One region of the Halomonas caseinilytica genome, then DNA from elsewhere that is predicted to be linked to it. Evidence: riboswitches for the same ligand, from Rfam matches in the RefSeq annotation. Region 1 holds a riboswitch; each other region holds the start of a gene.
What was found. Region 1 has a riboswitch for thiamine pyrophosphate ahead of thiM (hydroxyethylthiazole kinase). Riboswitches for the same ligand answer to the same signal wherever they lie in the genome.
Positions count from the first base shown of each region.

Region 2: another riboswitch for thiamine pyrophosphate. It lies ahead of thiC (phosphomethylpyrimidine synthase ThiC); the one in region 1 lies ahead of thiM (hydroxyethylthiazole kinase).
Region 3: another riboswitch for thiamine pyrophosphate. It lies ahead of HSDC_RS11400 (SLC5/6 family protein); the one in region 1 lies ahead of thiM (hydroxyethylthiazole kinase).

Region 1 is NZ_BDEO01000018.1:75,812-83,858, reverse strand. Features, by position in the region: gene HSDC_RS16065 (sulfite exporter TauE/SafE family protein) at 86-853, shown strand; gene HSDC_RS16060 (serine hydrolase) at 1,048-2,469, shown strand; gene HSDC_RS16055 (DMT family transporter) at 2,642-3,517, shown strand; gene thiE (thiamine phosphate synthase) at 3,526-4,164, opposite strand; gene thiM (hydroxyethylthiazole kinase) at 4,154-4,960, opposite strand; TPP riboswitch at 4,994-5,094, opposite strand; gene HSDC_RS16035 (peroxiredoxin) at 5,536-6,174, opposite strand; gene HSDC_RS16030 (C40 family peptidase) at 6,421-6,924, opposite strand; gene HSDC_RS16025 (DUF6482 family protein) at 7,007-7,351, opposite strand; gene gloA (lactoylglutathione lyase) at 7,489-8,022, shown strand.
Region 2 is NZ_BDEO01000001.1:226,409-234,455, reverse strand. Features, by position in the region: gene HSDC_RS01030 (class I SAM-dependent methyltransferase) at 1-42, opposite strand, end outside; gene HSDC_RS01025 (glyoxalase/bleomycin resistance/extradiol dioxygenase family protein) at 82-462, shown strand; gene HSDC_RS01020 (DUF4870 family protein) at 552-929, shown strand; gene HSDC_RS01015 (lysophospholipid acyltransferase family protein) at 933-1,865, shown strand; gene HSDC_RS01010 (OpgD/OpgG family glucan biosynthesis protein) at 2,058-3,605, shown strand; gene mdoH (glucans biosynthesis glucosyltransferase MdoH) at 3,592-5,502, shown strand; TPP riboswitch at 5,547-5,690, shown strand; gene tenA (thiaminase II) at 5,762-6,430, shown strand; TPP riboswitch at 6,639-6,749, shown strand; gene thiC (phosphomethylpyrimidine synthase ThiC) at 6,830-8,047, shown strand, end outside.
Region 3 is NZ_BDEO01000009.1:76,453-84,499, reverse strand. Features, by position in the region: gene HSDC_RS11425 (sodium:solute symporter family protein) at 1-429, opposite strand, end outside; gene HSDC_RS11420 (RidA family protein) at 606-998, opposite strand; gene HSDC_RS11415 (N-acyl-D-amino-acid deacylase family protein) at 995-2,476, opposite strand; gene HSDC_RS11410 (MurR/RpiR family transcriptional regulator) at 2,479-3,342, opposite strand; gene HSDC_RS11405 (amino acid deaminase) at 3,510-4,721, shown strand; TPP riboswitch at 5,002-5,110, shown strand; gene HSDC_RS11400 (SLC5/6 family protein) at 5,100-6,515, shown strand; gene HSDC_RS11395 (TenA family protein) at 6,502-7,206, shown strand; gene ilvD (dihydroxy-acid dehydratase) at 7,356-8,047, shown strand, end outside.

The DNA of each region.
Region 1 (8,047 bases):
TGAGGGACAAGGCGTCTGTCCGGCCTTTATCGCACGGAACTCTGAGCATAACCTCGACGGATACAGCGCTTCGCAAGGACGTGCCATGCCGCTACTGGATAGCCTGTCGCCGCTCGATGGCGGCATCGACCTTCTGTTGATCCTGCTTTCGGTCCTGACGTCCATGATCAGTGCTTCGATGGGCGTCGGTGGCGGAACCCTGCTGATCATGACCATGGCACAGGTGATGCCCGGAGCAGCGTTGATCCCGGTACATGGCATGGTGCAACTGGGCTCCAACGGCGGCCGGGCGTTGATGATGCTACGTCACCTGACCTGGCCGATCCTGGCCGCCTTCGTTCCCGGTGCACTGCTCGGCGCCCTGGCGGCCAGCTGGATGCTGGTGCGCCTGTCGACCGGCGTGCTGGAGTTGACCATCGCCGGCTTCGTGCTCTTCACCCTCTGGGGACCTGGCCTGCCCAAGCGAAGTCTGGGACGGCTCGGCACCGCCATCGCGGGAGCCATCACGACCCTGCTGTCGAGCCTGGTCGGGGCCAGCGGGCCGATGGTCGCGGCCTTCATCAAGCAACACGGCGGCTCGCGCCAGGCCACCGTGGCGACCTTCGCTGCCTGCATGACCCTGCAACACCTCACCAAGGCCTTCGTGTTCGGCGTCGCCGGCTTCGTGTTTCATGATTGGCTCTGGCTGATCGCCCTGATGATTGCTGCCGGAGTGGTCGGCACCTGGCTGGGATTGCGGCTGTTGGGCCGGCTGTCGGAGCACCGTTTCGATGGCCTGTTTCGCTGGGGCCTGACGCTGCTGGCATTGCGCCTGATCTGGCTGGGGTTGCAGCGCCTCGGCGTCATAGGGTGACAGGCGGGGTGGGTCGTGAAGGCGACCAAGAACGAAGCCCGCGGCAGGGGCGGCGGGCCCGAAGGACGTCTAAAAAACGTGGATCTCATGAAAACGTCGATTTTTGTGGCCTTTTCCCCTGTACAGGGCGCTATTGTGGGTCATAATGCGCTTGTGTAGGGAAGCCACAAATTCAGGGGACACCCATGGGGCTCATGATGACACGGCGATGGTGCCTCGCCTTCATTCTGCTGTTGGCCGCTGCATTGCTGGCCGGCACCGCCCAGGCAAACAATCCGCGTTATGCCGGTATCATCATCGATACCGATACCAGTGAGATCCTCTACGCCGAGAACGCCGATGCACCGCGCTATCCGGCTTCTCTGACCAAGATGATGACACTCTACATGCTGTTCGAGAAACTCGATCAGGGTCGCATGACGCTGGGGCAACGCTTGCCCGTGTCATCCACCGCCGCCGGGATGCCGGCCACCAAGCTCTGGCTGAAACCGGGCGACAGTATTCCGGTGGAAAAGGCCATCCAGGCGCTGATCGTGCGTTCTGCCAACGATGTCGCGGTGGTGGTGGCCGAGGCGCTCGGTGGTAGCGAATCGCATTTCGCGCGGATGATGACCTCACGAGCCCATGAACTGGGCATGCAGAATACCACCTTCCGCAACGCCTCCGGTCTCCCGGACGACCGTCAGGTCACCACGGCCCGGGACATGGCACTGCTTGCCAGGCGTCTGATGCTCGATTTTCCCCAGTATTACCCCTACTTCTCCCTGGATCGCTTCACCTGGCGCGGCAAGACGCTGACGGGCCACAACAATCTGCTGAACAGCTATCCGGGGGCCGATGGCCTGAAGACCGGTTTCATCCGCGCCTCCGGCTTCAATGTGGCAACCTCGGCGAAGCGTGGCGACCGACGCATCCTCTCGGTGGTCATGGGGGGGTATACCGCCGCCTCCCGGGACGAGCACATGGCCAATCTGCTGGATCGTGGCTTTCTGCGTGCCTCGCTGCGCGACGGGCGTGGTTTCCTGGCCGATACCCGGATCACCAATGATTATCTATTGCCCGATGCGCAGCGTCCGATGTCACCGCCGTCCGGTCAGATGCTGGCGAGTGCCGACAATGCCTCCGCGGCCGACTCGCAGCCTGCCAGCTCGCCTTCCCGGGATGAGGTCATCGCGACGGCCGATACGGGCGTTGGGGGAGCGACATCGACACCCGAGCCGGTCTCGACCTCTGAACCGGCCATGGCGTCGGCGTCCGAGCGGAGTGCCTCGCCACGGCCGGCATCCACGGTGTCTGTTGCTTCGACGGCGCGCCATGATGCCGACCCGATCCGTCGCGTTGTCGATCAGCAAGAGGCGGCGTCGGCGAGCCCGGGAGGTTGGGGCGTACAGGTCGGTGCCTTCAGCAATGCCGATCATGCGCGGAGCCTGGCGGCCCGGGCCGCGGAACGCCTGACCGCCGAGCTGGCCGATGCCCGTGTGGCGGTCCCGCATGTCGCCGAGGCCGGCGTCTATCGGGCGCGACTGGTGGACATGCAGGAAGGGCAGGCGCGTAGCGCTTGCAGACGCTTGCAGGCACAGGGGATGGATTGCATGGTCGTGCAGGCCTCTCTCTAGTCAGGCAGCCCCTTCGGTAAGCGCTGAACGTCCATGGGCGGGGTTGTCGCCACCCGCCGAAGCCATTAGCTTGGTAGCCAAGTTGACATCGCCCCGCTGGCCTCGCCGGCGGGGTGGTTTTTTTGGTTCATCCACGAGGCCCGGCGCGGGGCAACAATGCTAGGGAGGTGAGATGTCATCATCGTTCAAGGGCATCTTGTGCATGTGCGGTGGGGTTCTGTGCCTGGCGCTGGGCGATGCCATTACCAAGTGGCTCGGCGAGACGCACTCTCCGTTGCAGATCATCTTCTTTCGTACCCTGGTGTCGCTGCCGCTGATTGCGCTGATCGCCCGTTTCAATGGCGGACTACGCAAGTTGTCGACGCGCCGCCCCGGCATTCATCTGATGCGTGGCCTGATCTTCACCGGGACCATGATCTGCTTCATGTGGGGGCTGACCCTGCTGCCGCTTGCCGAGACCACGGCCATCGCCTTTGCCGCACCGTTGTTCGTGAACCTGCTGTCGGTGCCGCTGCTCGGCGAGCGGGTCGATCGAACCACCTTGCTGGCCACTTGCCTGGGGTTTGTCGGCGTGCTGGTGGTGGTACGACCGGGAGGCAGCAGCTTCCAGCCGGCGGCTCTGATCGTGGTCGGGGCGGCGATCTTCTATGCCCTGACGATGATCACCGCGCGTCGTTATGGCGACCGCGAGCACCTCTGGGCCATGGTCTTCTATACCACCCTGGTGCCGATGCTGGTGTCGGCGGTCACCCTGCCCTGGGTATGGCAGATGCCGGCGCCCATTCACTGGCCGTTCTTCCTGCTGGCTGGCGTGCTGGGGGTCGGTGCCATGATCGGGCTGACCCTGGCGTTTCGTTATGCGCCGGCGGCACTCGCCGCTCCCTTCGACTACACGGCGTTGCTCTGGGCCGTGCTGCTGGGCTGGTGGCTGTGGGATGAGGTGCCGGACCTGTGGGTGTTCGTCGGTGGTACCCTGATCATCGTCAGTGGTCTGGCAATCGCCTATCACGAGCGGCGGGTCGCTCTGAACCGCCGACCCACCGCCTGACGGCGAAGTCAGCGCCGGGGCATGCTGGAGGCCGCGGGCTGAAAGAAGTCCCGGGCCGCGGCCTCCGGGTCCGGCTTGCCGCAGATCGCCGAGATCACCGCCAGGCCATTGGCGCCGGTCTGGCGCACGGCCTCGACATGTTCGGCCTTCAGGCCGCCGATGGCCACCGTGGGCAGGGGGCTGGCATCGACCAGGGCGGCCAGGCCCTCGAAGCCGAGGGGGGCGGCGTGATCGTGCTTGCTGGGTGTGGCGAAGACTGGCCCCAGGCCCAGATAGTCGAGTTTGCCCGCTTCGATCCTGGCAAGCTGTTCGTGAGTCTGTACCGAGAGGCCGAGGGTGGCGTCCGGACCAAGGGCGGCCCGGGCGTCGTCGACGTCGCCGTCGTCCTGGCCGATGTGCAGGCCATCCGCGCCACTTGCCAGGGCCACTTCCAGCCGATCATTGATCAGCAGGGGAACACCGCTGCCCGCCAGGACAGTCTTCAAGCGTCGTGCCACCGGCACCAGCTCGGCATCGCTGGCGTGCTTGTCGCGCAGTTGCACCAGGGTCACGCCTCCGCGCACGGCGGCAGCAACGGTGTCTTCCAGCCCCCGTTCGGCGCACATTTCGGGGTCGGTGACCAGGTAGAGAGAAAGGTCAAGTCGCATGGGTGATCTCCAGTTGGGCACGGGCCGTCAGGGTGTTGGCGTCGAGGGCATGCAGGGCATCGAGGAAGGCCACGGCGAAACTGCCGGGACCCGAGGCATGCTCTCCGGCGATGCTGCCGGCCACGGCGTAGCTGGCCAGTGCCGCCACACAGGCGTCGAACGGCTCCTCGCCGATGGCCAGGTGGGCGCCCACCACGCCGGTCAGGGCACAGCCCAGTGTGGTGACGAGTGGCATGAGGGCATGCCCGCCGGCCACACGGGCCAGGCGCTTGCCGTCGGTGACGAGGTCGGTCTCGCCGGTGACCGCGACGACCGCGCCGGTACGTCGGGCCAGCACCACGGCGGCACGCTCCGCCGCCTCGGTGGTGTCGGTGCTGTCCACGCCCTGGCCACCACGGCCTTGTTCGGCCAGGGCCATGATTTCCGAGGCATTGCCACGCACCGCAGTCGGTGACAGTGCCAGCAGCCGGGCGCCGGCCTCGCGGCGCAGGGCCGTGGCTCCCACCGCCACTGGATCGAGCACCCAGGGCGTTCCGGCGTCAGTGGCGGCGCGGGCGGCATCTTCCATGGCATTCACCCAGTCGGGCGACAGCGTGCCGATGTTGAGCGTCACGGCGCCGGCCAGGGCGGCAAACTCCCCGACTTCCTCGCGCGCATGAGCCATGGCCGGCGAGGCCCCATGCGCCAGCAGCACATTGGCCATGGTGTTCATGGCGACATGATTGGTGATGTTGTGAACCAGTGGGCGGGTCTCGCGCACGCGGCCCAGGTGGTGAGCGAGATCGATGGTATGCATGGCGCCTCCCGGGCGGCGGGAGGTGCTGGCCCCGGAAGGGCCGGCACGACTCCCTCCGCCGGCATTATCCGGGTCAGGTGATGAGGGTGCGTCTCAGCCGGGCGGCATGGCGTCCGGCGCCCCTGTCGTCGACCTTCTACTATCCGTGCCCGGTCGGGGCCTGTAAAGAGGGGTCAGGCGAGTTGCAGGACGGCCAGGGTGAGCAGGCAGGCATGCGTGAGGCTGTGCAGCAGGGAGGCGGGGTTGGTCTCGGGGTATCGGTATCGCCGTCTTCATCGGTGAAAAGCAGGATGGCAACGGCCGAGGCGAGGCCCAACAGCCCTAGCGGCAGACCACCGACTTCCCAGCAGGCGATCACCCAACCCAGGGCCAGCGTCAGGACGCCGGCCAGGATGAGGCCTCCGGCGCGATAGCGAGTTGCCTCGGAGGCGGGTAAAGCATGATGCGTCATCATCGTGCGTTCCTCACGCGTTGCAGCAAGGGAGCGCAAGCATAGCCCCCATTGTTTTAACGGGGCTTGAATGTTCAATGACAGCGTCATGAAGCGGTGGCGACCTCGGCCGCCACCGTGTCGATCAAGAGCGCTTGGGCTGCTTGACCAGGCGCAGATAAGGCTTCTGCTCGTCCCAGCCTTCCGGGAAGAGCGTCTTGGCTTCCTCGTTGCTCACGGCGGGAACGATGATGCAGTCGTCGCCGTCCTGCCAGTTCACCGGGGTGGCCAGCTTGTGCTCGTCGGTGAGCTGCAGGCTGTCGAGCACGCGCAGCACCTCGGCGAAGTTGCGGCCGGTGCTGGCCGGGTAGGTGATGGTCAGGCGGATCTTCTTGTTCGGGTCGATGATGAAGACGCTACGCACCGTCAGGGTGTCGTTGGCATTGGGGTGAATCATGCCGTAGAGGTTGCTGACCTTGCGGTCGCTGTCTGCCAGCAGCGGGAAGTTCAACCCTTGGCCCTGGGTTTCCTGAATGTCGCCGGCCCAGGCTTCATGATCCTCGAGCGGGTCCACGGACAGGCCGATCGCCTTGGTGTTGCGCTTGTCGAACTCCGGCTTGAGCCGCGAGACTTCGCCGAGCTCGGTGGTGCACACCGGGGTGAAGTCCTTGGGGTGCGAGAACAGGATGACCCAGTTGTCTCCGGCCCACTCGTGGAAATTGATGGTGCCAGCGGTGCTTTCCTGGGTGAAATCTGGCGCGATGTCGCCGAGTTGCAGTGACATATCAGGCTCCTATCAGTTGAGTTGATGGCATCGAGAGACGGTGCCGGTTCGACGGCTTCAAGCATTGCACGATGAAGGCGCCGGTGGAAACAACCGCTGGCCATATGCTCAGTCGAATTCACGCTTAGCTTCGAGACGGCAGAGCGCAAGATGTAAGCGCAAAGAGGTCGTTTACGTGCGCCAAATGAGCCCCTCGAGCTGCAATCCAGCGCCGATATGGCCGAGCGAAGTCGTTCATGACGCTCGCTAGGGCGCTGGGGCGGCGGCGCCGAGATATCGCTTCTGCCAGTATTCCAGCCCCACTGGTGTGGTCGTGACGCGTCGCCCGCGGCCGGGGGCGTGGATCATCTGGTCATGGCCCAGGTAGATGCCCACGTGACTGGCATTGCCGTCTCCGGCGGTGTCGAAGAACAGCAGGTCGCCCGGGCGCGCCTCATCGATCGGCGGCAGGGTCTCGAATTGCCGACGGGAGGTGCGCGGGACACTGATGCCCGCTCGGGCGTAGGCGAGTTGCACCAGTCCCGAGCAGTCCAGGCCTCTCGGTGTGTCGCCGCCGAAACGATAGGGCGTTCCGAGTGCCTGGCGCGCTTCGGAGAGGATCATGGCGCGCTCCATGGAGAGGTTGCCGTCATCGCGGGTGGCCAGGTCGGGGCCGGCGCAACCGGCCAGCCACAGGAGGAGCAACAGCGCCAGGGGCCATCTCGGCAGGTGTGGCGCGGAACGGTGCAGGTAGGTGGATCGTCGCGGCATGTGTGCTCCGAGCAGGGCTATCCAGATGTTTCGGCCGGTCGTCCCGAAACAGATTAGCCCGTGATGTCGGCGCTGGCGAGTATTAGCGGAAGGCGATGCGCGTGCCGTGAGTCAAGCGTTCCTCGGGTGTCATGGCGTGTCCTGGCACGCCGATCATTTCGTCGCCGCATTGATCGTCCCAAGTCAGGACGCCATGGGTCAGCCCGAGTTCGCCGAGGCGTTCGCGAATCTCACCGGTGCCCGAATAGGTGCAGGTATGCCCTGCCTTGTCGGTGAGGGTGGATACGCCGTTGGCATGGTGGAGGCGCACCGTGTAGATCCCATCCTGGGATTCCACCTCGACGATGGGCGAGAACCCGTGAGCCAGGGCGTGGGAGAGTTGCTTGTAGGTGATGCGATCACCCGGGGAGAGGTCGCTGGCGGCCATGATGAGCCCCTTCGCATGGTGGTCTCTTCCCTCAATGTAGAATCCCGTCGGGCGTATCGCCATTCTGCTCCTGGGGTGGAAATTCTGGTGTCTTGCCCCCATTCAGGCATCTCGATCCATATGCGAAGGAGAAGACCATGAGCTTCCAGGGTGAGCAATATCCCGGCGTGAAGTCGCCGGCTGCCGAGACCGATGGCTTCCGTCTGAATCACACCATGCTGCGCGTCAAGGATCCCCGGGCGGCGCTGGACTTCTACTCGCGTGTCTTCGGCATGCAGGTATCGCGCAAGCTGGATTTCGAGGAGATGCAGTTCTCCCTGTACTTTCTGACCAAGCTCGAAAAAGGCGATGAGGTGCCGGAAGACAAGGCGGAGCGCAGCGTCTGGACCTTCAGCCAGAAGGGGCTGCTGGAACTGACCCACAACTGGGGTACCGAGGATCAGGCGGATTTCGCCTATCACGACGGTAACGCCGAACCTCAGGGATTCGGACACATCTGCTTTGCGGTGCCGGACCTGAAGGCCGCCGAGGCTTGGTTCGATGCCAATGAGGTCGAGTTCATCAAGCGCGCCGACCAGGGCAAGATGCCGGATGTGGTCTTCGTCAAGGACGTGGACGGCTACTGGATCGAGGTGGTCGAGGCCGCGCGGATGGCCGACAAGGGCGACTGACGCCAGGCGCCGAGAGGCGGGCTGC
Region 2 (8,047 bases), on a different contig from region 1:
GCCCGTATCGGGCGAGGCGCATAGCGGACACGTCTGCATCATCGTATTCTTTTGTCAGAGACACCGTTCAAGGAGACATGCATGCTGTCAGGTCTGGACCATCTGGTCATCACCGTGACCGATATTTCCCGCGCCGTGGACTTCTACAGTCGGGTTCTCGGGCTCGATGTACGCTATCGCGACCGGGAACGCGTCGACCTGATGCTCGGCGACATGGCACTGCGCCTGCACTGGACCGCCACCGATATCGAACCCCGCGCCGCCACGCCGACACCGGGCAGCCTCGACCTCTGCCTGCGCAGCCAGTTGCCCCTGGACGAGATTCAGCGCCACCTGGAAGCCCTGTCGGTGGATGTGGAGCTTGGCCCCGTCAAGCGACAGGGGGCCAATGGCGAGCTCGAGTCCCTCTACCTGCGCGACCCGGACGGCAACCTGCTGGAAATCAGCCGGCCGCTGCGCTGACATGCCCCTCGCCCGGTGGCATCGATCGCGGTGCAAGGTATCATGAACCAGGCAACCATCACTTCTCACCCACCCTTCAAGGATGACCGATGAACGAGAAAGCGCCCCACGATCCCGTGGTCGTCGAATCCAATCACAGACCCGATACGACCATTCCCATGGTCATCTATGCCCTGCATCTGGCGGGTATCGTCACCGGCGGGCTGACCTCCCTGGTCGGCGTGGTGATCGCCTACGTCTATCGCGGCAAGGGGCCCGACTGGCTCGACGAGCACTACCGCTACCAGATCCGCACCTTCTGGATCGGTCTGCTCTACTTCGCCGTCTCCGGCCTGCTGACCTTCATCCTCATCGGTTTCCTCACCTGGCTGCTGGCGGTGATCTGGCTGGTCATCCGCTGCGTCAAGGGCTTCAAGGGGTTGCAGGAACACCGCAAGCCGGAAAACGTGGATACCTGGCTGGTCTGACCCATGGCCGCATCCGCATCATTCGCCGAACGCTTCAAGAGCCGGGCGGTCGCCACGCTATGGCGTATCCTGTCCGGCTGGCAACCTGCTTCGCTCTGGCGGCTGGCCCGTCTGGTCGGACCACTGATACAACATGTCAGCCAGCGCGAGCGGCGAGTCACGCGCATCAACCTGGGCCAGGCCTATCCCGAACTCGACGAGTCCGCACGCCGGCAACGCTCCCGGGACAGCCTGGTGCATTCCAGCGCCACCATGCTCGAACTGGGCTTCGCCTGGCTGGGCGATGCCCGCCGCGTTTCCGACTCAATCCAGGAAGTGCACGGCCGGGAATTGCTCGACGACGCGCGTGACCGGGGACAGGGCGTCATCGTCCTGGCGCCGCACTTCGGCAACTGGGAAGTGCTCAACTTCTGGCTGTCGAGCCACTTTCCCTTCACGGCGATGTACGAGCCACCCAAGCTGGCAGCGCTCGACCCTATCATCCGCCGGGGGCGCGAGCGTCAGGGGGCACGCCTGGTACCCACCAACCCTCGCGGCGTGGCCGCCCTGCTCAAGGCCCTGAAACGCACCGAGGCGGTCGGCATCCTCCCGGACCAGGAACCGGGATGGGGCAGCGGTGTCTTCGCGCCCTTCTTCGGGCGCCAGGCCTACACCGCCACACTGCTGCCCAAACTGGTGGCCCGCACCGAAGCTCGCGTGGTCACCGGGGTGGCACGCCGCCTGCCCGGACGCGGTTTCGCCATCCACTTCCTGGCCGCCGACGAGCGTGTCTACGACAGCAACGAGGCAACCTCCGCCGCCGGCGTCAATGCCAGCGTCGAGGCGGCCATTGCCCTGGACCCGGCTCAGTATCAATGGGAATACAAGCGCTATCGCAAGACACCCGAGGAGGCCGAACAGCGCCCGGACTGGAAACGGTTTCGCCTCTATCGCTGATCCAGGGAAATCAGGAACCATCCTGGCGACGCATCGACAAAGGTAGGACAATGCAACAGGCTCGAGGCAAGCGCCGCGAGTGACACCTCACCCAAGGCATCCATGACATCACAAGAAGCTCCGGGATGACCTGAACCTCCTGGCCCGGCTTGCGCGGGGAAGTGCCGGCGGGACCGTATGGAGACACGCGACATGATGTTGCCGACCCGACTCCTGGCCTTTGCGCTGGGGAGCCTGGTGGCCATGGAAGCCGCCGGATCCTCGTCCAATGAGGATCTATACGACACCATCACCGACCGGGCCGAACGCCTGGCCGATGAACCTTACAATGATGCGGCGCCGACGATCCCCCCGGCGCTCGCCGAGCTGGATTACGACCAGTATCGGCAGATACGTTTTCGCCCGGAGGATGCGATCTGGCACGATCAAGGGTTGTTCGAGGTCCAGCTGTTTCATCCCGGATTTCTCTATGACCGGCCGGTCACCCTCAATCTGGTGGACCCCGACGGCGATGTGCAGCCTCTGCCTTTCGAGACATCGCACTTCCGTTACGACGGCGAGACCGACGAGCTCGCCAAGCTCGATCTCGACGACCTGGGCTATGCGGGCTTCCGCCTCCACTATCCCTTGAACAGTGGCGAGTACCGCGACGAGTTCATGGTCTTTCTCGGCGCCTCGTACTTCCGCATGGTGGGTCGAGGCCAGGGGTACGGCCTCTCTTCCCGAGGCCTGGCCATCGATACTGCAGAACCCCACGGTGAGGAATTCCCCGCCTTTCGCGAATTCTGGCTGGTCAAGCCCGAACCGGACGCGACCCGCATGACCGTGCTGGCGTTGCTCAACAGCCCCTCGCTGACCGGTGCCTACCGCTTCGACATCGACCCCGGCAGCCAGACCGTCGTCGATACCGAAGCCCGCCTCTTTGCCCGCGAGGACGTCGGCAAGCTCGGCATCGCTCCGCTCACCAGCATGTTCATGCACGGCGGTATCGCCAACTATCCGGCCGACGACTATCGCCTGCGGGTCCATGATTCCAGCGGCCTGGCATTGCATACCGGCAGCGGCGAACGTATCTGGCGACCGCTGAGCAACCCCGACAAGCTGCATATCTCGAGCCTGCAGGATACCGCCCCGCGGGGATTCGGCCTGGTCCAGCGGCCTCGGCACTTCGACGGCTACCTCGACGCCGAGGCCCACTACGAAACTCGGCCCAGCGAATGGGTCACCCCTCTGGACGACTGGGGCAAGGGTCACCTCGAACTGGTCGAGATCCCCTCCGACAGCGAGGCCAATGACAACATCACCGCTTACTGGGTCCCCGAACAGTCGCTCGAGGCCGGGCAATCACGCACCTTCCGCTATCGATTGCGCACCTTCGGCGCCACGCCCCCCGATCAGCGGCTCGCCCATGTCATTCGCAGCCGCCAGGGCTGGGGCGCCATGCCGGGCCAGGACGATCCGCCCCCAACCAGCCAGCGCCACTTCATCGTCGACTTCCAGGGCCCCTCTCTCGAGGATCTCGATGCCGACCAACCGGTGGAGGCACGGCTGACGACCTCCCACGGCGAAATTCTCGAGCCGCGCGTCCAGCGCCTGCCCGGCGACAACACCTGGCGCGCCAACTTCCGGCTCTCCCCGGAAGACGGCACGCCGGCCGACATGCGCCTGGCCCTGACACTTCACGGTGAACCCCTGACCGAAACCTGGAACTATGTCTGGTATCCCGATGAGCGACGTTGACTCCCGAGCCATCGCGGCCCCCGTTCCTTTCCGGCGCACGCGTCGCCTGGTCTTTGCCCTGCTGGTCGCCGCCACGACCAGCCTGGGGCTGTGGACCATGTTCCGCATCCTCCACGTCGGCGGCTTGACGCCCCTGGAACTCGTCATCCTGGGGCTGTTCGCCGTGACCTTCGGCTGGATCGCCATCGCTTTCTGGAGCGGCATCATCGGCTTCGCGCTGACGCTGACCGGCCGTGACCCCCTCAGCCTGGCCAAGGCGTCGCCGCCCCGACCGCCCAAGGATGTGCATTCGCGTACCGTACTGGTCATGCCGATCCACAACGAGGATGTCGAGCGAGTGGCCGCCGGTCTCGAGGCCACCTGCCGGGACCTGCCCCCTGTCACCGAAGCACGACACATCGAGGCCTTCGTGCTCAGCGACAGCACCGACGCCGAGACGATCGCCCGAGAACGCACCACCATGGCCGCACTGCAGCATCGCCTCGCCGACCATTGCCAGCTCCACTACCGCCACCGCAACAGCAATGCCGGTCGCAAGGCCGGCAATCTCGGTGACTTCTGCCAGCGCTGGGGACGACACTACGATTTCATGCTGGTGCTCGACGCCGACAGCGTGATGAGCGGCGACACGGTGCACGAGCTGATCGCGGAGATGGAAGCCAACCCACGCCTTGGCCTGCTGCAGACGGTACCGATCCCGGTTCGCCAGGACAGCCTGTTCGGCCGCGCCAACCAATTCGCCGCCGCGGTCTATGCGCCCATGCTCGCCACCGGGTTGAGCTTCTGGCAGTCCGACGCCGCCAACTACTTCGGGCACAATGCCATCATGCGCGTCGAGGCCTTCACCCGGCATTGCGGACTCCCGGAACTGCCCGGCCGTCCGCCGCTCGGCGGCGACATCCTGAGCCACGACTTCGTCGAGGCCGCCTTGCTCCGGCGTGCCGGCTGGGAAGTGCGCATGCGCACCGACCTGGGCGGCAGCTTCGAGGAAATGCCGAGCCATATCCTCGATTACGCCAAGCGTGATCGCCGCTGGGTCCAGGGCAACCTGCAACACCTTCGACTGCTGGGAGGCAGCGGCCTGCACATGGTCAGCCGTGTGCACTTCCTGTGCGGTGCCCTGGCCTATCTGTCATCGCTGATCTGGCTGGCAATCCTGGTGGTCAGCACCATTGATGCCCTGATGCGCGCCCTGATCGAGCCCAACTTCTTCACGTCCAATGCCCAGCTCTTTCCCGACTGGCCGATCGCCCCACCCAACCTGATCATGCCATTGCTGGGTGGCACCCTGGCGATGCTGCTGATGCCCAAGGTCCTGGGCGTCTGCCTGGCCCTGCGCAAGCACCCGGACCACTACGGCGGCCGAACCCGGCTGGTGAACAGCGCCCTGCTGGAAGCCCTGTTCGCCATGCTGATCGCTCCCTTGATGATGGTCTTCCACAGTCGCTTCGTGATCGAAGTACTCATCGGGCGCACCGTCGCCTGGAACCCCCAATCCCGCGAGGGGCGAGCTCTTCCCTGGCGCGAGGCGCTACGCCACACCTGGCCTGGCACCCTGGCCGGCGTCTGCTGGGCCTGGGCCACCTGGTGGTACACGCCGACCTTCTTCTGGTGGCTGACACCGGTATGGCTGGGTCTGATGCTGGCAGCCCCCCTGGTTCGCCTGAGCAGCAGTCTCACCATCGGCCGGCGTCTACGGCAACGCGGCCTGTTACTGGTTCCCAGTGAGACGACACCGCCCACCGTGCTTCAAGAACTGACGCTGCCGACACCCGTCGAGGGCGACGCCGAACCGGCGCCCCCGCCGGTGGAACATCCCCGCGACATGCCGCTCCAGTCGTTTTCGCGGGATTGGGCACGCCGCCTGCCCGCTCAGGGACAGGGCATCGGCAAGTGACGACGAGGACTTTTCATTGCCGAGCAAACTGCTAGACTGAGGCTACTCGCTTGACGGGGTGCCGGTTGGGCCGGCTGAGATGACGCGCGTTCGCGACGAACACAGCGTTGATCCCGTGGAACCTGATCCGGGTAGGTGCGACCTCGTGCGCACGTGAACCGGCGTAGGGAATCAGGCGGTGGACTCGACCTCTCCGCTTGTCAGTCCTCCCTCCTTGTTTCGCTTCGCCCACCTTCCGGATCCCGACACCGGAGACATGATGGGTTATCGTTTCAGCGACCTGACCGACGCCTGCCAGCAGGACTGGCGCGCCTATATCGAGCACGATTTCGTCCGCTCCCTCGGCAACGGCAGCCTCGAGCCGGCAGCCTTTCGCCACTACCTGCAGCAGGATTACCTGTTCCTGATCCATTTCTCTCGGGCCTATGCCCTGGCCGCCTACAAGAGCCACGACCTGAACGAGCTGCGCCATGCCTTCGAGGGGCTCAAGACCATCCTCGACGTGGAACTCGACCTGCACGTGGGATTCTGCCGCGAATGGGGCATTTCCAAGGATGACCTGGCCAGGCTACCCGAAGCCCGCGCCACCCTGGCCTACACCCGCTACGTACTGGACACCGGCAATCGCGGCGACCTGCTCGACCTGCACGTGGCGCTCGCCCCCTGCCTGGTGGGTTACGGCGAAATCGCCAACTGGCTGAATGCACGCCAGGACACCATACGCGGCGGCGACAACCCCTTCGATGCCTGGATCGCCATGTACGAAAGCGACGACTTCCAAGGCGCCATGCGCGACGAAGTCGCCTGGCTCGATGCCCGCCTGGCAGAGGTCACGCCCGAGCGTTTCGCACGTCTGGCCACCATCTTCCGCGACGCCACCCGACTGGAGATCGACTTCTGGCAAATGGGGCTGGATGGCGCAAACTAGCCCACTGCCTTGATATCCATTGCCGGCTGCGCGGACGCAAGGGGCATCGGAGACAGGTCGTAGAGGAGGTCCTACGCCATGAATGGCGTAGGTAGCGCCCAGGGATGGGTTCATAGCGCCTCCTCGTAGACCTGTCACCGGATCAGCCCCGGGCTCCAGGCAGAGACTTCCCGGCACTGAACCCGTCCGCCAGCAACGGCGGGCAACACCACGCTTGACGGGGTGCCGTTGACGACGGCTGAGATCATGCGGAGACAGCATGGATCCCGTTGAACCTGAACTGGCTAGGACCAGCGTAGGGATCAAGCGACACGCCGTCGGGCCTTCCCGCCCGGCTGCCAATGTCCTTCCCAGCTGTCCTCCCTGAACAACATCATCCAAGCAAAGGGAGACCGACCGATGGCAAAGACCGACCATTTTCTCGCCGAAAGCGCGCGCGTCGACGACGCCGCCATTCAGGCCCTGCCCGGCTCGCGCAAGATCTTCGTGGAAGGCTCGCGTCCGGACATCCGAGTGCCCTTCCGTGAAATTTCCCTGTCCCCGACCCAGACTTCCGGTCCCGACGAGGACAATCCTCCACTGCTGGTCTACGACACCTCTGGCCCCTATACCGACCCCGAGGCCAGCATCGACCTGCGTCGTGGCCTGCCCGAACTGCGCCGCGCCTGGATCGAGGAGCGCGGCGACACCGAACGCCTCGACGGCCCAACCTCCGAGTACGGCCAGCGCCGCGCCAATGACCCGATGCTCGCTCCGCTGCGCTTCGATCTGACCCGTACACCCCGCCGCGCCAAGCCCGGTCGCAACGTCACCCAGCTTCACTATGCGCGCCAGGGCATCATCACGCCCGAGATGGAGTTCATCGCCATCCGCGAGAACCAGCGCCGGCAAGCGCTGGGTACCGAAGAGGTCGAGCGCATCCTCGGCCATCAGCACGCTGGCGAAAGCTTCGGCGCCCGCCTGCCCGAGGAGATCACCCCCGAATTCGTGCGTGCCGAAGTGGCCGCCGGACGCGCCATCATTCCCAACAACATCAACCACCCGGAATCCGAGCCAATGATCATCGGCCGCAACTTCCTGGTGAAGATCAACGGTAACCTGGGCAACTCGGCGGTGACCTCGTCCATCGAGGACGAGGTCGACAAGATGACCTGGGGCATCCGCTGGGGCGCGGATACCATCATGGATCTCTCTACCGGCCAGAACATCCACGAGACTCGCGAGTGGATCATCCGCAACGCCCCGGTGCCGATCGGCACCGTGCCCATCTACCAGGCGCTCGAGAAGGTCAAGGGCGTGGCCGAGGACCTGACCTGGGAGGTGTTCCGCGACACCCTGATCGAACAGGCCGAACAAGGCGTGGACTACTTCACCATTCATGCTGGCGTGCTGCTGCGCTACGTGCCGCTGACCGCCAAGCGCACCACCGGCATCGTCTCGCGCGGTGGCTCGATCATGGCCAAGTGGTGCCTCTACCATCATCAGGAGAGTTTTCTCTATACCCACTTCGAGGAAATCTGCGAGATCTGCAAGCAATATGACGTTGCCTTCTCGCTGGGCGATGGACTGCGCCCCGGCTCGGTGGCCGATGCCAACGACGAGGCCCAGTTCGCCGAA
Region 3 (8,047 bases), on a different contig from region 1:
GAGACCGCCTCCCAGGATGTGGGCGCCGAGCCAGCCGATGCAGGCGATGTAGATCAACAGGGCGACGAGGTTGCGTACCAGGCGATTGGCGCCGACGTAGTATGCCAGCTCCTCGCTCATGGTCATGAAGCGCAGCTTGCGGACCGGGGCGAACAGCAGGGCCAGCAGCAGCACGCCGACCGCGCCGCCGATGCCGTACAGGGCGCCGGCCCAGCCATTGGTATAGCCGAAGCCGACCGCACCCATGCTCGAGCCGGTACCGACCATGGTGGCCACGGTGGTGCCGACGGTCAGAAACAGCGGCACGCTGCGCCCGCCGAGCAGGAAGTCATCGCCGCTGCCGCGACTGTGCCGCGAGACCCACCAGCCGAAGCCGATCATCAGGACGATGTAGGCGAAAAAGCTACCGAGGAAGATATGACTGTTCATACATGCCTCTTATAATTGTTGGCTCGGTCGTTGCCGCGACCGAGGCAGTGGTAAGAAGGTTGTGTCTATCGCTGTGTGGCGCCGTGCCCTTGCCGGGGCGCGGCGCCTTTTCGATTCACGGTCGCTGGGTGTCGCGCTCGCTGTCCTCCTCTCCTGCCGGTCCGTCGTTGACGTTCTCAGGCACGGTCGGCGCGGTAGCAGGCGACGTCGACCTCGACCTTGCAGTCGACCACCAGGTCCTGGACGCTGCAGATTCGCGCCGGCGGATGGTCTCCGAAGATCTCGGCGAACACCTTGTTGAACGACGAGAAATAGCGCGCGTCGGTGAGCACCGCGGTGACGTGCACCACGTCCTCCACGCCATAACCGGCCTCGTGCATGATGGCCAGGCAGTTGTCGAAGGCCAGGCGGGTCTGCTCGACGATGCCGCCTTCGACGACCTCGCCGTCGGTCATGGGCGTCTGGCCGGAGACGCGCAGCCAGCCGCCGGCCTCGACGGCGCGGGAGAAGGGCAGTTTCTGGCCGCCGGTACCGGTACCGCCTTCGGCGCCGTAGCGTTTGATGGTCATGGAGAATCCTCCGTCATGGCATGAATGGGAGTGGGAGAAAGGCGTTCCCGCCGGCGCAGCAGGCGCCCGCGGCGATGCTTGGCGAACTCGCCGTCGCGATAGGCGATCGCGCCGTTGACCGTGACCAGCTCGATGCCGCGAGCCGCGGCGATGGGCCGGGCGTAATCGGCGGTGTCCTCGAGCGTCGTCAGGTCGAACAGGGTCAGGTCGGCGTAGGCGCCCTCGCGGATGACGCCACGGTCGGTCAGGCCGAACTGCGCCGCCGAGAGGCCGGTCATCTTGCGTACGGCCTCGGCCAGTGGCATCAGGCCCAGGTCGCGGCTGTAGCGGGCCAGGACCCGTGGAAAGGCGCCCCACAGGCGTGGATGCGGATGCGGGTCGTTGGGCAGGCCGTCGGAGCCGATCATCGACAGCGGGTGCGCCAGCACCCGGCGCATGTCGTCCTCGCTCATGTTGTGATAGACGGCGCCGGCCGGCTGCAGGCGTCGCGCGGTCTCCATCAGCGAGAGGTTCCAGTCGGCGGCGATGTCGGCCAACGGGCGGCGCGCCTGTTCGGGGTGAGGGTCCGACCAGGTGATGAAGATCGCGATCTCGTCGGTGACCTGCCCCAGATCGAGGGTCGAGGAACCCGCCGTGTAGGGATAGCAGTCGCAGTGCACGCGGTGTTCCTGCGCGGCGTGCTCGAGGCTGGAGAGGGCCTGGGGGGCGTTGCCCCAGTTGCCGGCACCGGCGCACTTGAGATGCGAGATGACCAGTGGTGCCCGGCCGTGCCGGGCGGTGGCGTAGGCCTCGTCCATGGCGTCGAGCAGACCGGCGAATTCGTCGCGCAGGTGCGTGGTGTAGAGGCCGCCGGCGGCGCCGACCTCGTCGACCAGGGCGCGCATCTCGGCGCCGGGGGCGTGGAAGGCGTTGCGGTAGGCCAGACCCGAGCTCATGCCCAGGGCGCCATCATCGAGGGCCTCGCGCAACGAGCGCCGCATGGCCTCGATCTCCGCCGCCTCGGCGGGTCGGGCGAAGTCGTCCATCACCTGGCTGCGCAGGCTGGTATGGCCGACCAGCGCGGCGACGTTGACCGAAGGAACGGCCTCATCCACGGCGCGGGCGTAGTCGGCGAAGCTCGGGTAGCGGAAGTCCTCGACACCACCCAGAAGGTTCATCGGGTCCGGTACTGTGTCGTGCAGCGTCACGGGAGAGGCACTGATGCCGCAGTTGCCCACCACCACCGTGGTCACGCCCTGGGACAGCTTGGGCCGCATCTCGGGCGTGCGGATGACATTGGTGTCGTCGTGGGTGTGGACATCGATGAAGCCCGGCGCCAGATGGCGTCCGTGAGCCTCGATGACGGTCGTGGCGTCGTCCGCATCGAGCCTTCCCACGGCGGCGATGCGTTCGCCGTTCACGGCGACGTCGGCCGGGAAGGGGGCGCTACCGGTGCCGTCGAGCACCGTGGCGCCGCGAATCAACAGGTCGAAATGCATGGTCAGTCCCCGAGTGGCTGGCGGTTGTCGCCGCCGCGATGGGCGTCCAGGGTGATCTTGAGCCGGCGCAGCTTGTCGCGGGAGCGGTCCTGGTGACGCAGAGCGAGCTCGAGGGCCAGCACATCGATGGCGGCGAGCACGGCATAGCGGGATGCCGAGGGGTGATAGATGAAGTCGGTCTCGCGGGTGGCCACCGGCAGCACGACATCGGCGTTCTCGGACAGGGGCGAGCCGTTGGCGGTGATCGCCACGACTCGCGCGCCGTACTGGCGGGCGATCTGTGCCGACTCGACGATCTCGGGCGTGTAACCGCTCACCGAGAGGGTGACCACCACGTCGTCGGCTTCCAGGGTCGAGGCCACCATGCGTGGCAGCAGCGATTGCGGGTAGGCGCTGATCGCATACCCGAGCCGGACCAGCCGGAACTGCAGTTCCTGGGCCAGCATGGTGGAGCCGCCGCCGGCACCGAACACCAGGATCTGGCGGGCGCCGTCGAGCAGATCGATGGCGCCCGCCACGTCGGCCTGTTCCATCAGCTCGCGATTGACGCCGAGCGTCTGGGTGGCGATGTCGTAGACAGCGCCGAGCCCATCGGTATCGCCGGCATCCTGGATGAAGCGTCGTCCGGCCGCCAGGGCGCGGGCCAGGCGCAGCTTGAGGTCGCGTACATTCTGGCACCCCACGGCACGGGCGAAGCGGGTCACGCTGGCGTCGCTGACGTCGGCCCGCTCGGCGATGGCGCCGATGCTAGCCTCGCTGACGAAGTCGATATCGGCGAAGATCAACTCGGCGACCTTCTTTTCGGCGTCACGCAAGCCGGCGAAATCGCTGGTGATGCGCGACAGAATGTCGATGTCCTGAGTCACCGCTGTCTCCTGGGGTGTGGCCAATGGCCTCGAGAGTGGCTGTGGTTGTCTGTCGAATACGTTATGGTATTTTCTAACAACAAATCAATATCTGTGAAAGTTTTTATCAGGCCGGCCGTCGGACAGGCATTTCGCAAGGCCGAGGCCCGCAAACGAGGAGTGACGAGATGCACGAGACGGCGCCGAAGATGGGCAACAAGGGAACCCCGGAATCCGGGGCTTCACTGCTGGAGGGCGTGAGCCTGCCGGCAGCCGCGATACAGGCGGCGCCGTTGGCGCACAACCTGGCGTGGATGCAGCGTTTCGCCGAGGCGCATGGCGCCCAGTTGGCGCCGCACGGCAAGACCACCATGACGCCCGAGCTGTTTCGCCGTCAGCTCGAGGCCGGCGCCTGGGGAATCACCCTGGCCACCGCGCCACAGTGCCGCGCGGCCTTCGTCAGCGGGGTCGAACGGTTACTGATGGCCAACCAGCTGGTGGGATGTGCCAACATGGCGATCATCGCCGATCTGCTCGAAGCCGGCGCCGATTTTTACTGCGTGGTCGACGGCGAGGACAATGCTCGGGCCCTGGGGCGCTTCTTCGACGAGCGCGGCCTGACCCTCAAGGTATTGATCGAGCTGGGCGTCGAAGGCGGGCGCACTGGCTGTCGTTCCGTCGAGGCGGTGAGCGAGCTGGCTCGAGTCGTCGACGCTGAACCGGGCCTGGCGCTGGCCGGCATGGAGGGCTACGAGGGAGTGGTGCATGCCGAAGACCCGGTGCCGGCGATTCGCGATTACGCCGCCCGGCTGATCGAGGCCGCTCGTCGCTTGGATGGCGAGGGTCGGTTTACCGTGGATGCCCCGATCATCACCGCCTCGGGGTCGGCCTGGTATGACCTGATCGCCGAGGCTTTCGATGCCGCCGAACTGCGTTCACGCTTCACGCCGGTGATCCGTCCTGGCTGCTATGTAGTGCACGATCACGGCATCTACCGCCAGGCTCAGCGTGGTGTGCTGTCGCGTCGGCCCGATCTGCACGAAGGGTTGCGACCGGCGCTCGAGGTCTTCGCCCAGATACAGTCGTTGCCCGAGCCGGGGCTGGCGATCATCGCGCTCGGCAAGCGGGACATCGGCTTCGATCACCTGCCCGAGCCGCTGCGCCGCTATCGTGAGGGCGGCTCGGCGGACGAGGCCCTGAGCGTCGAAGGCTGGGAGCTCACCAAGCTGATGGACCAGCACGCCTTCATCCGCCTGCCCGAGGGCGCCGACGATGTCCGGGTCGGCGATGTGGTGGCCTTCGGGGCTTCCCACCCTTGCCTGACCTTCGACAAGTGGCGGCGGATCTGCCTGGTCGATGAGCGGCTGAGGGTGACCGAGATGCTCGAGACGGCGTTCTGAGCGACTGCCCGGAACTATCGAGGATCAAGAACGATATCCGCCAGGGGCAAAATCAATCCGTCGACAAGCCTGCGAGGAGGCGCTGTGAATACCTCCCTGTACGCTACCGACGCCATTCCTTGGCGTCGGACCTCCTCTTCGGCTTGTCCCCGGTGCCTCTTTGTCATGCCCAGCCGAGCCACTGTTCGTCTTCCACTGCTGAGTGTGGCATGCTGTCGGGCGGTCCTTTCGGGCCGTCATGCGCACGGGGATTTCTGCACCCTGTGCCCCACAATTCATTCACTGTCGCCAGGGGAGTCTCGTACCGACGGGGCTGAGAGAGCGCGTGGCGCTGACCCTGGAACCTGATCCGGTTCACACCGGCGGAGGAAGTGCGACATGCCTTACCTGACGTCAGCCGTGCTTGGCGCGGCGCTGCTGTGTTTTGCCTATCTGGGCCTGCGGGCTCGCCGGGCCGATGGCCCCCTCGACGACTATGTGACGGCGCGGAACTCCCAGAGTGCCCGCTCGCTGGGCGTGTCATTCCTGGCTTCGGGCATGGGCGCCTGGATTCTCTTCGCGCCACCGGAAATCGGTGCCATGGTGGGGCCGTTGGCGCTGGCCGGCTATGCGATCGGCTCCTCCTTACCCTTTATCGTGCTGAGTCTGTATGGCCCGGTGATCCGTCGTTATCTGCCCGAGGGGCGCAGCATCGGCGAGTTCGCCGAGGCGTGCTACGGGCAGGGCGTGCGCCGCTGGGTCACGCTTGTCTCGATTCTTTACATGGCCTGTTTCCTGGCCGCCGAGTTGACGGCCATCGGCGCGATCGCCTCCTTGCTGTCCGAGGTGCCGTCGTGGCTGGTGGTGATGGGGGTAGCGGTGGCCACCCTGGTGTACACGGCCGTGGGCGGGCTGCGCGCCAGCCTGGCCACGGATCGCTGGCAGGGCTGGCTGTTGCTGGCGCTCCTGGTGCTGGTGGTTGGCGTGGTGATCTGGGTGCTGCCGCCCTTGCCGGAGAACGCTGAAATGCCGACCGCGCCTTCGGTGAATGCGCTCTCGGTGGCCCTGACCCTGATCATCGCGGTCACGGCGGCAGAGCTGTTCCACCAGGGCTATTGGCAGCGCGTCTGGGCCGCCGAGACGAATCGTGCACTGGGACGCGGCGCTCTGCTGGGTGGGGCCGGTGTGCTGCTGGTGATCATGGCCATCGGGGGGCTCGGCATGCTGGCCGTCATGCATGGGTTGCCGCTGGGCGAGCCGCCGATTCCCTTCTTCGCCCTGCTGGCCGAGGCGCCGAGCTGGCTGGGCGTGCCGGCACTGGTACTGGCCGTCACCTTGGTGGCCTCGAGCGTGGATACCCTGCAGAACGCCATTGCCTCGCTGGTGGTGGCTGGCTCCGGGCGCCGCGGCCTGTCCATCGGCACCGCCCGGTTGGTGACCGTGCTGCTGATGCTCCCGGTGGTGGTGGTCGCCTTGCAGGAGCTCTCCGTGCTGCGGCTGTTTTTGATCGCCGACCTGCTGTGTGCCGCCACTGTGGTGCCGGTATTGCTGGGTGTCTGGCATCGGATGAGCTCGGTGGCGGCGATGGCCGGCGGCGTGGCTGGCCTGGTCGGTGCGATCGTGCCTGGCTGGGTAACCCAGGGGAGCCTGATGGCAGGCGTACAGGCGGCCAGCTTCCCGGGCGGCATTCCCACGCTCTCGCCGTTTCTCTGCGCTCTGGTGGCGTCCACCCTGGTCAGTCTGTTGATTGCCTGGTGTTGGCCAGCCACACGCGCCCCTCTGTCGGCGAAGGAGGCACGTCATGACCACGCGTGACAGCTGGCGAGCCTGGGCCTCGGGCCGGAAAGCCCCTCGCATCACCGACTGGCTGCGCGAGATCAGCGAGCCCGACTGGTCCGCCACGGTGCACCACCCGCTGTTCGACGATCTGGCCGCCGGGCGTCTGGAGGGCAAGCGTTTCGCGGCCTACATGGTGCAGGACTATGGGTTCGTGGACCCCTTCACCGCCTTGATCGGTCACGCCATCGGTCATGCGCCGAGCATGGCGGATCGCGTGGTGCTGGGACAGTTCATGGGCATGTTGACCAGCGACGAGAACAGCACCTTCCAGCGTACCTTCGAGGCCTTTGGCGTGTCGGCCCGAGCCGACCACCTGCCGGCGACCCGTGATTTCCGGCACCTGCTTCACGAGGTCGGCATGGGCGGCCAGGCTTCCGCAAGTGGCCGCTATGCCGAGATACTGGCGGTGCTGGTGGTCACCGAATGGCTCTACCTGGCTTGGGCGACCCGGATTTCCCGGACCGAGGGCCTGCATCCACTGATGGGCGAGTGGATCGACCTGCATGACAACCCGGACTTCCAGGCTTTCGTCGACTGGCTGCGCCAGCGCCTGGACGAAGAGGCGGCCGGGCTCGATGACACCGACTTCTCGCGGATGGCCGAGCGCTTCCGCGAGACGGTGGCCAAGGAACTGGCGTTCCACGACGCCGTCCATCCCTGCCGCTGACGCTGTTGGGGAGGCCATCCTCGGCCACGAACGGGTTGTCAGCGCGGGCATGCCCGGTCACTCTCTGAAGGCCAGGCCTTTTACGCGAAAGGGCCCGCTCGTCGACTTTTTATATGACAACCAGGACTAGCGACCCGAGGAGAGCCCGCATGAGCGATACGCCAAGTGATGCACGTCGTCGATATTCCGCCCCGGTGGTAGATGGCGTCGGCAAGTCGGCCAGCCGCGCCATGTTACGTGCGGTCGGCTTTTCCGATGACGACTTCAGCAAGCCGCAGGTGGGCATTGCCTCGACCTGGAGCCAGGTCACGCCCTGCAACAGCCATCTCGCCGAACTGGCCGATCGGGCCAGTGCCGGGGCCGACGCGGCGGGTGGCAAAGGAGTGATCTTCAATACCATCACCATTTCCGATGGCATCGCCAACGGCACCGAGGGCATGAAGTACTCGCTGGTGTCGCGGGAGGTGATCGCCGACTCCATCGAGACGGTGGCCGGCTGCGAGGGCTTCGATGGCCTGGTGGCGCTGGGCGGCTGCGACAAGAACATGCCGGGGTGCCTGATGGGGCTGGCCCGATTGAATCGCTCCAGCGTCTTCGTCTATGGCGGTACCATCATGCCCGGCGCCGACCATACCGACCTGGTCTCGGTGTTCGAGGCCATGGGCGCCCACAGTCGAGGCGATCTCGATCTCATTGACGTGAAGCGCATCGAGGAGACGGCGATTCCCGGCCCCGGGGCCTGTGGCGGTATGTACACCGCCAACACCATGGCCTCGGCCATCGAGGCGTTGGGCATGAGCCTGCCGGGCAGCTCCGCCCAGAACGCCGTGTCGGACGAGAA